Regions from separate parts of the Enterobacter chengduensis genome, predicted to be linked through region 2. Evidence: predicted binding sites of a transcription regulator. Region 2 holds the regulator's gene; the other holds the start of a gene.
The links. The regulator PurR, encoded in region 2, represses purine synthesis genes. The targets are predictions, from matches to a motif close to CANGCAAACGTTTGCNTG.
Positions count from the first base shown of each region.

Region 1 (4,176 bases), 980 kb from region 2:
CGTAAGGCGACGTTTAGCGCGTTATCGAAATCCCGGTCGGTTGACCGGGATTTTTTTTATCTGCTCCTGACAAACACTCCTGACAGTATGCTGTCAGGAGCCCTGTCGTAGACTCCTTCTGAACCCAAACAACAGGCAGGAGGATGTATGAAAAGCGTCATTAACTGGTTTGAAATTCCGGTCTCGGATATGGAACGCGCCATCAATTTTTATGAGCCGGTGATGCAGCTCTCGCTGCGCCGCGAGAAAATGGACTGCGTGGAGCTGGCGGTTTTCCCGCATGAGGATCCGGCCACCGGCGGCGCGCTGGCAAAATTTGACGGCGTTACACCGTCTCTGCAGGGCGCTATTATTTACCTGCATACTGACAATCTGGCGGCCACGCTCGATCGCATTGCCTCTGCGGGCGGCGAGTGCGTGTTTGGCCCGCTGGAACTGCCGCAGGGCATTGGCACTATCGCATTGTTTACCGACAGCGAGGGCAACCGCGTCGGCCTCCATCAACCTGCCTGAGAGCGGATTAAGAGATGACCCGACGCGCTGACCGTTTGTTTCAGATTGTGCAGATCCTGCGGGGCAGGCGTCTGACAACGGCAGCGCATCTGGCGGAGCGGCTTGGCGTGTCCGAGCGCACGGTCTACCGCGATATCCGCGACCTGTCGCTTTCCGGCGTGCCGGTGGAAGGTGAGGCGGGAAGCGGATACCGGCTGATGTCGGGTTTTGATCTGCCGCCTTTGATGCTGACAAATAAGGAGTCAGAGGCGCTGATCGTCGCCATTCGCCTGCTCAAAACCTGGGGAGGGGAATCGCTGTCGCGCGAGCTGGAATCGGCCCAGGAGAAGGTGCTGGCGATTCTGCCCGACGAGAGTCGTCGAAAGGCGGAGCAGGCGCGGATCTACGCCCCGGATTTCTGCATGCAAAGCCACTCCCGCAGCGATTTTGACAGGATTCACCAGGCAATTTCCGCCCAGCGGGTGCTGGCGTTGCATTACCGTGACGAAGCCGGACAGCTCTCTAAGCGCGAGGTTCAGCCGCTGGGGCTGTTCTTCTGGGGAGAGCGCTGGCTGCTGGCGGCGTGGTGTGAGCGGCGCGATGACTATCGCTGTTTCCGGCTCGACCGGTGCCTCAATATTGCGCAGACGGAGAGACGGTTCAGCGAGAGCGCGGACAGGTCGTTGGCCGATTTTTTGCGCAAGGTGAGGCAGTAAAAAGCCGGGCGGCGAGGTAAAAGCAAAACGGCAACGTGCGTTGCCGTTTTTAGTGTTTGTTCCCTATCCCTGTGGGATAGGGTCAGGGTGAGGGCATCAGCCCGCACAATCCCGCACTGGTTAGAAGTTGTAACCCACAACCAGGTAACCACCCCAGCCGGTAGAACGAACGCTGAAATCGCCGTTGCCGAAGTTCAGGCTCGCGTCGTCGTTCCACTGGCCACCGTTGTGCCAGTAACGCGCAACCACGGAGTAGTGCCAGTGATCGTAGTTCAGCGCCAGGATGTGGCTGGACGCGATGGAATCGTTGGTACGCGCTTTTCTGCCGTTCAGGTCACGGAAGTCGTTATCGCCCAGGTCTGAGCCCCAGTCAAAGTTGGTGAAACCGATATAGCTCAGGTTACCGCCCCACAGCTGGGTAATTGGCACGAAGTATTTCACTTTGAAACGGTAGCCGTCCCACTCGTTTTCGTTCGCGGCGCCGTAGTTCTGCCACTGATATTTCGCGTAGACGTTCATAGACAGGCTCATTGGCAGGCCAGTGTCGATGTCCGTACCCAGACCCATGTACCAGGTGCTCTGGCGACCGGACTTGTTGCGGCCCATGTCGTAGATGTAGTTGTTCGCGAAGTACCACTCTTTGAACGGACCAAACGCCAGGCTAGTGCCGGTCAGCTTGTCGATGGAGAAACGCGGTTCGATTTCCATAAACAGCGGAGAACCGTGGTTCCAGATACCTTTCGCATCGGTGTTACCGCCGAAGAAGACCGGCGCATCCATATAGCCATAGAAATCAAACCAGTCTTTCTTGGCGAACGCTTCGTACTCCAGGTAGGTATCGTTGCGGATCTGTGGTCCGAAACGGGTGTGGTAGCTGCCGACCACGTTAACGCTCTGGTGCCACCAGTCGGAGAGGTATTGTGGTTTGTCGTTTTCCGCTGCGTTAACAGTGAAAGAGGAAGACAGTGCCAGCACGGCGCCAGCTGCGAGTAATGTTTTTTTCATAATCATGCCACTGATTGAAATTCCCTTCCGGGAGTGAAAAATGCGCGAATTGCGTTTCTAAATATTTCGTGTTTCTGCGGTGCCTATTATAGGAATCCCTGCTCACAAAAATATGTGTTGTTTCACATATCTCTCACACGCGTAATCGATTGCGTTCACGTTTGCGTACTTTAAACGGCCGGGATTGTAGCGGCAATCATTTATGTTGCCAATCCATACGAAATGTAAATGTTAGCGGAGTGACATTTCACTCCGCTCAGAAGGAAGGATTTACTGCGCGGCGGGTTGGATGTCGTGAATGCGGATAAAGCCTAACTGTTCCGGCGTAAGGCCGCTTAACTGCAGCGGAATATCCACATCACTCGGCGCTAAAACGCTGGCCGGGGCGGTGAAGAGCTGGTTCTTCACGTTCACCTCCTGGTAATTCTCCGTGGTGCCCTGGATCTGGCCCCATTCGACGGTGCCGCTGAAGGCCGGGAGCGGATTGTTGGATTCTCCCTGGATGCGTAATGTTGCGCGCGTACCATCTGCATTCGCCGCCACATTCACCAGCGACATTTTCAGCGTGCCAACCTGGCTGTTGAGGCGCGCAGGCGTATTCGCACCCGGTAACAGGTAAACCCCGCTGCTGGATTTGGCGTTCAGCGCGTTTTGCTGGGTAATCTTCACCGTTTCTTTGTTCAGTTTGTCCATTGCCGTATTGAGCGTATTCACGCTCTGTTTCATCTGACGGACTTCGGTTTGCTGTGCACAGGCGCTAAGGGTGAACAGGCTCCCCACCAGCAATATTTTCAGGTAACGTCTTGTCATTGCGTTTAATTCCTTGAAATAACGGATCGCACTTATGGTAGCCAGCATCATCGTTTAAGACATAGATCCTTTGTCTCAAAAAGCTCTTCCTTTGTTGTCAGGCGAGATCAGGGTAAAATGAAAATCAGTTAACCAGATAACAGGGATACCGTATGCATTGCCCATTCTGCTCCGCTGTGGATACCAAAGTCATCGACTCTCGTCTCGTGGGCGAAGGGTCATCCGTGCGCCGTCGTCGGCAGTGTCTGGTGTGTAACGAGCGTTTTACGACCTTTGAGGTGGCAGAGCTGGTCATGCCGCGCGTGGTAAAAAGTAACGATGTGCGCGAGCCGTTTAACGAAGAGAAGCTGCGCAGCGGGATGCTCAAGGCCCTCGAAAAACGTCCCGTTAGCGCGGATGACGTTGAGATGGCGTTAAACCACATAAAATCTTACCTTCGTGGCCTGGGCGAACGTGAAGTGCCAAGCAAAATGATCGGCAACCTGGTGATGGAACAGCTGAAAAAGCTCGATAAGGTCGCCTATATCCGCTTCGCCTCCGTCTACCGCAGCTTCGAAGACATCAAAGAGTTTGGCGAAGAGATCGCCCGCTTACAGGATTAAGCTTATGCAGGATGAGATTTACATGGCGCGAGCCATGAAGCTGGCGCAGCGCGGGCGTTTTACCACCCATCCCAACCCGAACGTGGGATGTGTTATCGTCAAAGATGGCGAAATCGTGGGGGAAGGTTTCCACTACCGTGCCGGCGAGCCGCATGCCGAGGTTCATGCCTTACGCATGGCCGGCGAGAAGGCGCGCGGCGCCACCGCCTACGTCACGCTGGAGCCCTGCAGCCACCACGGGCGTACGCCGCCGTGCTGTGAGGCGCTGATCGCGGCCGGGGTTTCACGCGTGGTGGCATCCATGCAGGATCCCAATCCGCAGGTGGCCGGACGCGGTCTGTACCGTCTGCAGCAGGAAGGCATCGACGTCAGCCACGGGCTGATGATGCAGGACGCGGAAGCGATCAACAAAGGCTTCCTGAAGCGCATGCGCACGGGATTTCCGTATATACAGCTCAAGCTGGGCGCCTCGCTGGATGGTCGCACGGCGATGGCGAACGGCGAAAGCCAGTGGATCACGTCGCCGCAGGCAAGGCGCGATGTGCAACGTC
Region 1 covers NZ_CP043318.1:1,234,924-1,239,099, forward strand. Annotated here, with positions in the region: gene secF (protein translocase subunit SecF) at 1-5, shown strand, start outside; gene FY206_RS06135 (VOC family protein) at 148-513, shown strand; gene FY206_RS06140 (helix-turn-helix transcriptional regulator) at 528-1,208, shown strand; gene FY206_RS06145 (nucleoside-specific channel-forming protein Tsx) at 1,329-2,213, opposite strand; gene FY206_RS06150 (SadB/YajI family lipoprotein) at 2,484-3,023, opposite strand; gene nrdR (transcriptional regulator NrdR) at 3,176-3,625, shown strand; gene ribD (bifunctional diaminohydroxyphosphoribosylaminopyrimidine deaminase/5-amino-6-(5-phosphoribosylamino)uracil reductase RibD) at 3,630-4,176, shown strand, end outside.
Region 1: FY206_RS06145 (nucleoside-specific channel-forming protein Tsx) is a predicted target of PurR. The motif match lies at 2,352-2,369, and genes of this name have one in related genera.

Region 2 (4,176 bases):
GAGCCAGACTAAAAATCCTTTCCTGGGTTGCATTCTTCTATTCTCCTGAGGAGGCAGGTGTACGTTGGCGCAGAGTGTAGGGAGTGCAAAGCGGCTTGTGAAACGCTAATATTTGGCGGGTGCATTCAAATTTTTTGCAGGCAGAAAATGTGGTCAGATTATTCTCTTGAAGTGGTCGATGCTGTCGCGCGCAACGGCAGCTTTAGCGGTGCGGCGCAGGAGCTGCACCGCGTCCCTTCGGCAATCAGCTACACGGTGCGTCAGCTGGAGGAGTGGCTGGCGGTTCCGCTGTTTGAACGGCGGCATCGCGACGTGGAATTGACGCCCGCAGGCGCGTGGTTTTTGAAGGAAGGGCGTTCTGTTATCAAAAAAATGCAGATCACCCGCGAGCAGTGCCAGCAGATCGCCAACGGCTGGCGGGGACATCTCTCCATCGCGGTGGATAACATCGTGAAGCCCGAGCGCACCCGGCAAATGATCGTCGATTTCTATCGCCATTTTTCTGACGTCGAGCTGCGGGTCTCCCAGGAGGTGTTCAACGGCGTATGGGACGCGCTGGCGGACGGCAGGGTGGAGATGGCGATTGGCGCCACGCAGGCGATCCCGGTCGGGGGACGTTACGCCTTCCGCGATATGGGGATGCTGAGCTGGAAATGCGTGGTGGCACGCGATCACCCGCTGGCGGCGATGGAAGGGCCACTGAGCGACGATACGTTGCGCAACTGGCCGTCGCTGGTGCTGGAGGATACCTCCCGTTCATTGCCCAAGCGTATCACCTGGCTGCTGGACAACCAGCGGCGGGTGGTGGCGCCTGACTGGGAATCGTCGGCGACGTGCCTCAGCGCCGGGCTGTGCGTCGCGATGGTGCCCGTTCATTTTGCGCGTCCGCGCATCGATACCGGAGAGTGGGTGGCGCTGACGCTTGAGAATCCGTTCCCGGATGCGGCATGTTGCCTGACCTGGCAGCAAAATGATGTCTCGCCAGCGATGGCCTGGCTGCTGGATTATCTGGGCGACAGCGAAACGCTAAACCGGGAATGGTTACGGGAGCCAGCATAGCTGGCCCCGTAAAGGGATTAGCGACGGTAGTCGCGGAACGGACCATCCGCAACGGAACGGCGTTCAATCAGGCGCGGGTGGACCTCAATGGACTGCGACTCTTCACGTTTGTTGACGATCCTGTCGAGCAGCATGTTGAAGGCCGTTTCACCCAGCGAATCTTTCGGCTGGTGAATGGTGGTCAGCGCCGGGGTAAAGAAGCGCGCGTTACGCACGTTATCATACCCGATCACGGAAATATCCTGCGGCACGCGCAGACCCAGCTCGTCGGCCGCACAGAGCGCGCCCATGGCCATGATGTCGCCCCCGCAGAAAACGGCGGTCGGACGGTGCTGCTGGGAGACAATCTGCTGCATCGCGCGGTAGCCTGACTCCGGCTCAAAGTCGCCCTGCACGATCCAGTTTTCCGGCACGGTAATCAGCGCTTCTTCCATCGCTTTCATAAAGCCGGCCAGACGGCCCGCGCCGGTGTTGCGCTCCAGCGGACCCGGGATCACGCCAATCTCGCGGTGGCCGCGTTCGATCAGATAACGGCCCGCCATATAGCCGCCTTCAAAGGCGTTGTCGATCACGGAGTCGGTGAAGTCCGCGCGCGCTTCACCCCAGTCCATCACTACCATCGGGATATGGCGATACTCTTCGAGCATCGACAGCACGGATTCCGGGTACTCGGAACACATCACCAGCAGGCCATCCACGCGCTTTTGCGCCATCATCGACAGGTAGGCGCGCTGTTTTTCAATGCTGTTCCACGCGTTGCCCAGAATCAGGGTATAGCCTTTCTGGAAGCAGTTTTTTTCTACCGCTTCAATGATCTCGGCAAAATAGGCCGCTTCACTGCTGGTCGCCAGCAAACCAATGGACTTGGTGTGATTAACCTTGAGGCTGCGCGCAACCGCACTTGGCGAATAGTGCAGCTCTTTGATCGCTGCCCAGACGGCGTTGCGCGTCTCTTCCGCCACAAAGCGGGTTTTGTTAATTACATGTGATACGGTTGTAGTGGAAACGTTTGCGCGTTTTGCTACGTCTTTAATTGTTGCCATTAAATGTCACTCCAGACCATATCCTAAACTCCTGAAAAACTTGAAGGTAAACGTTTGCCTTCTCTCACCCTTATCTCGCAATGTTGAATTGCGGCACGCCGGGAAAACGACACGGGACGTCAGGAGGGGGTCAATGGCCGGTACGCTAATAAATTTAGCGTGGAATTTTGTCCTATCTTGATGAAAAGGGGAAGAGGTAAAGTGGTTATCAGTATAAATCCAGGAAGATTTTTGACGTAATCTGTGCAAAAATGAGCAAGCTCACTTTTCGTGGGGGGATTAAAAGGAGAAAAATTGATGAGTTCCGATCTGAAGTTTTCGCTGTTCACCACCGTTGTTGTGCTGGCTCTGATTGTCGCGGCGGGTCTGACGGCTGCGCTGCACTGATTTACGCGGGGGGAGAGCCTTCTCCTCCCAGTTTCCCGGATTGTTACTTCTCAGGCAAAAATTTTTTGCCATTTTGTTAACTTCTCATTTTTTGTGATTGATGTCATGCTTTCTGCTTCTTTGTTCTGTGTTACCACATGACACGGCATCCGGAGTTGACGCATGAAAATCAATTTTCCCCTGCTGGCCCTGGCGATTGGCGCTTTTGGGATTGGCACCACTGAATTCTCCCCGATGGGGCTACTGCCCGTTATCGCCCGGGGCGTAGACGTTTCGATCCCTGCTGCCGGGATGTTGATCAGCGCCTACGCTATCGGCGTGATGGTAGGAGCGCCGCTGATGACGCTTCTCCTTTCGCACCGCGCGCGCCGCAATGCGCTGATATTCCTGATGGCCATCTTCACCCTGGGTAACGTGCTTTCGGCCATTTCGCCGGACTACACCACGCTGATGCTGTCACGCATTCTGACCAGCCTTAACCACGGCGCGTTCTTTGGGCTGGGGTCGGTCGTTGCTGCCAGCGTGGTGCCTAAACATAAGCAGGCGAGTGCCGTAGCAACCATGTTTATGGGCTTGACCATCGCGAACATCGGCGGGGTGCCTGCGGCAACCTGGCTGGGCGAGGTCATTGGCTGGCGGATGTCCTTCCTGGCGACGGCCGGACTGGGCGTGGTCGCGATGGTGGCGCTGTTCTTCTCCCTGCCGAAAGGCAGCGCGGGAGAACGTCCTGACGTGCGCAGAGAGCTGTCGGTGCTGATGCGCCCGCAGGTGCTCTCCGCGCTGCTCACCACCGTGCTGGGAGCAGGGGCGATGTTTACCCTCTACACCTATATTTCACCGGTATTGCATGACATCACCCGCGCAACGCCTCTTTTTGTTACCGCGATGCTCGTGCTGATTGGCGTGGGCTTCTCGATCGGCAACTACCTCGGTGGGAAATTTGCCGACCGTTCCGTGAGCGGGACGCTGAAGGGTTTCTTAACCCTGCTGATTGTCATCATGATCGCAATTCCCTGGCTGGCGCGGAATGAAGTCGGCGCCGCGATCGCGATGGTTGTCTGGGGCGCAGCCACCTTTGCCGTGGTGCCGCCGCTGCAGATGCGCGTAATGCGCGTTGCGCATGAAGCGCCGGGGCTCTCGTCGTCGGTCAACATCGGTGCCTTTAACCTGGGCAATGCGCTCGGGGCGGCGGCCGGTGGGGCCGTGATTTCAGGAGGGCTGGGATACAGCTTTGTGCCGGTGATGGGGGCGATCGTTGCCGCGCTCGGCCTGCTGCTGGTGATGACGTCGGGTCGTAAACAGCCCGAAGCAGCCTGCGCTGCGGATTAAGCCAAAAACGCAGAAGGGCGAACCCTTCTGCGTGTCTCTTACGCGGCGAAGTTCTTCGCCACAAACTCCCAGTTAACCAGTGCCCAGAAGTGCTCCAGGTAGTTAGGGCGCGCGTTGCGGTAATCAATGTAGTAAGCGTGTTCCCATACGTCCACGGTCATCAGCGGCTTCGCGCTGGTGGTCAGCGGGGTGCCCGCGTTTGAGGTGGACACGATAGCCAGTTTGCCATCCGCCTCTTTAACCAGCCACGTCCAGCCAGAGCCGAAGTTCTTGATGGCGGCATCGGTGAACTTCGCTTTGAAGTCCGCGAAGCTGCCAAAGGCGGCGTTGATGGCGGTAGAAAGCTCACCGGCAGGTT
Region 2 covers NZ_CP043318.1:2,216,118-2,220,293, forward strand. Annotated here, with positions in the region: gene punC (purine nucleoside transporter PunC) at 1-33, opposite strand, end outside; gene punR (DNA-binding transcriptional activator PunR) at 148-1,059, shown strand; gene purR (HTH-type transcriptional repressor PurR) at 1,077-2,102, opposite strand; gene cydH (cytochrome bd-I oxidase subunit CydH) at 2,400-2,489, shown strand; gene FY206_RS10940 (MFS transporter) at 2,652-3,818, shown strand; gene sodB (superoxide dismutase [Fe]) at 3,857-4,176, opposite strand, start outside.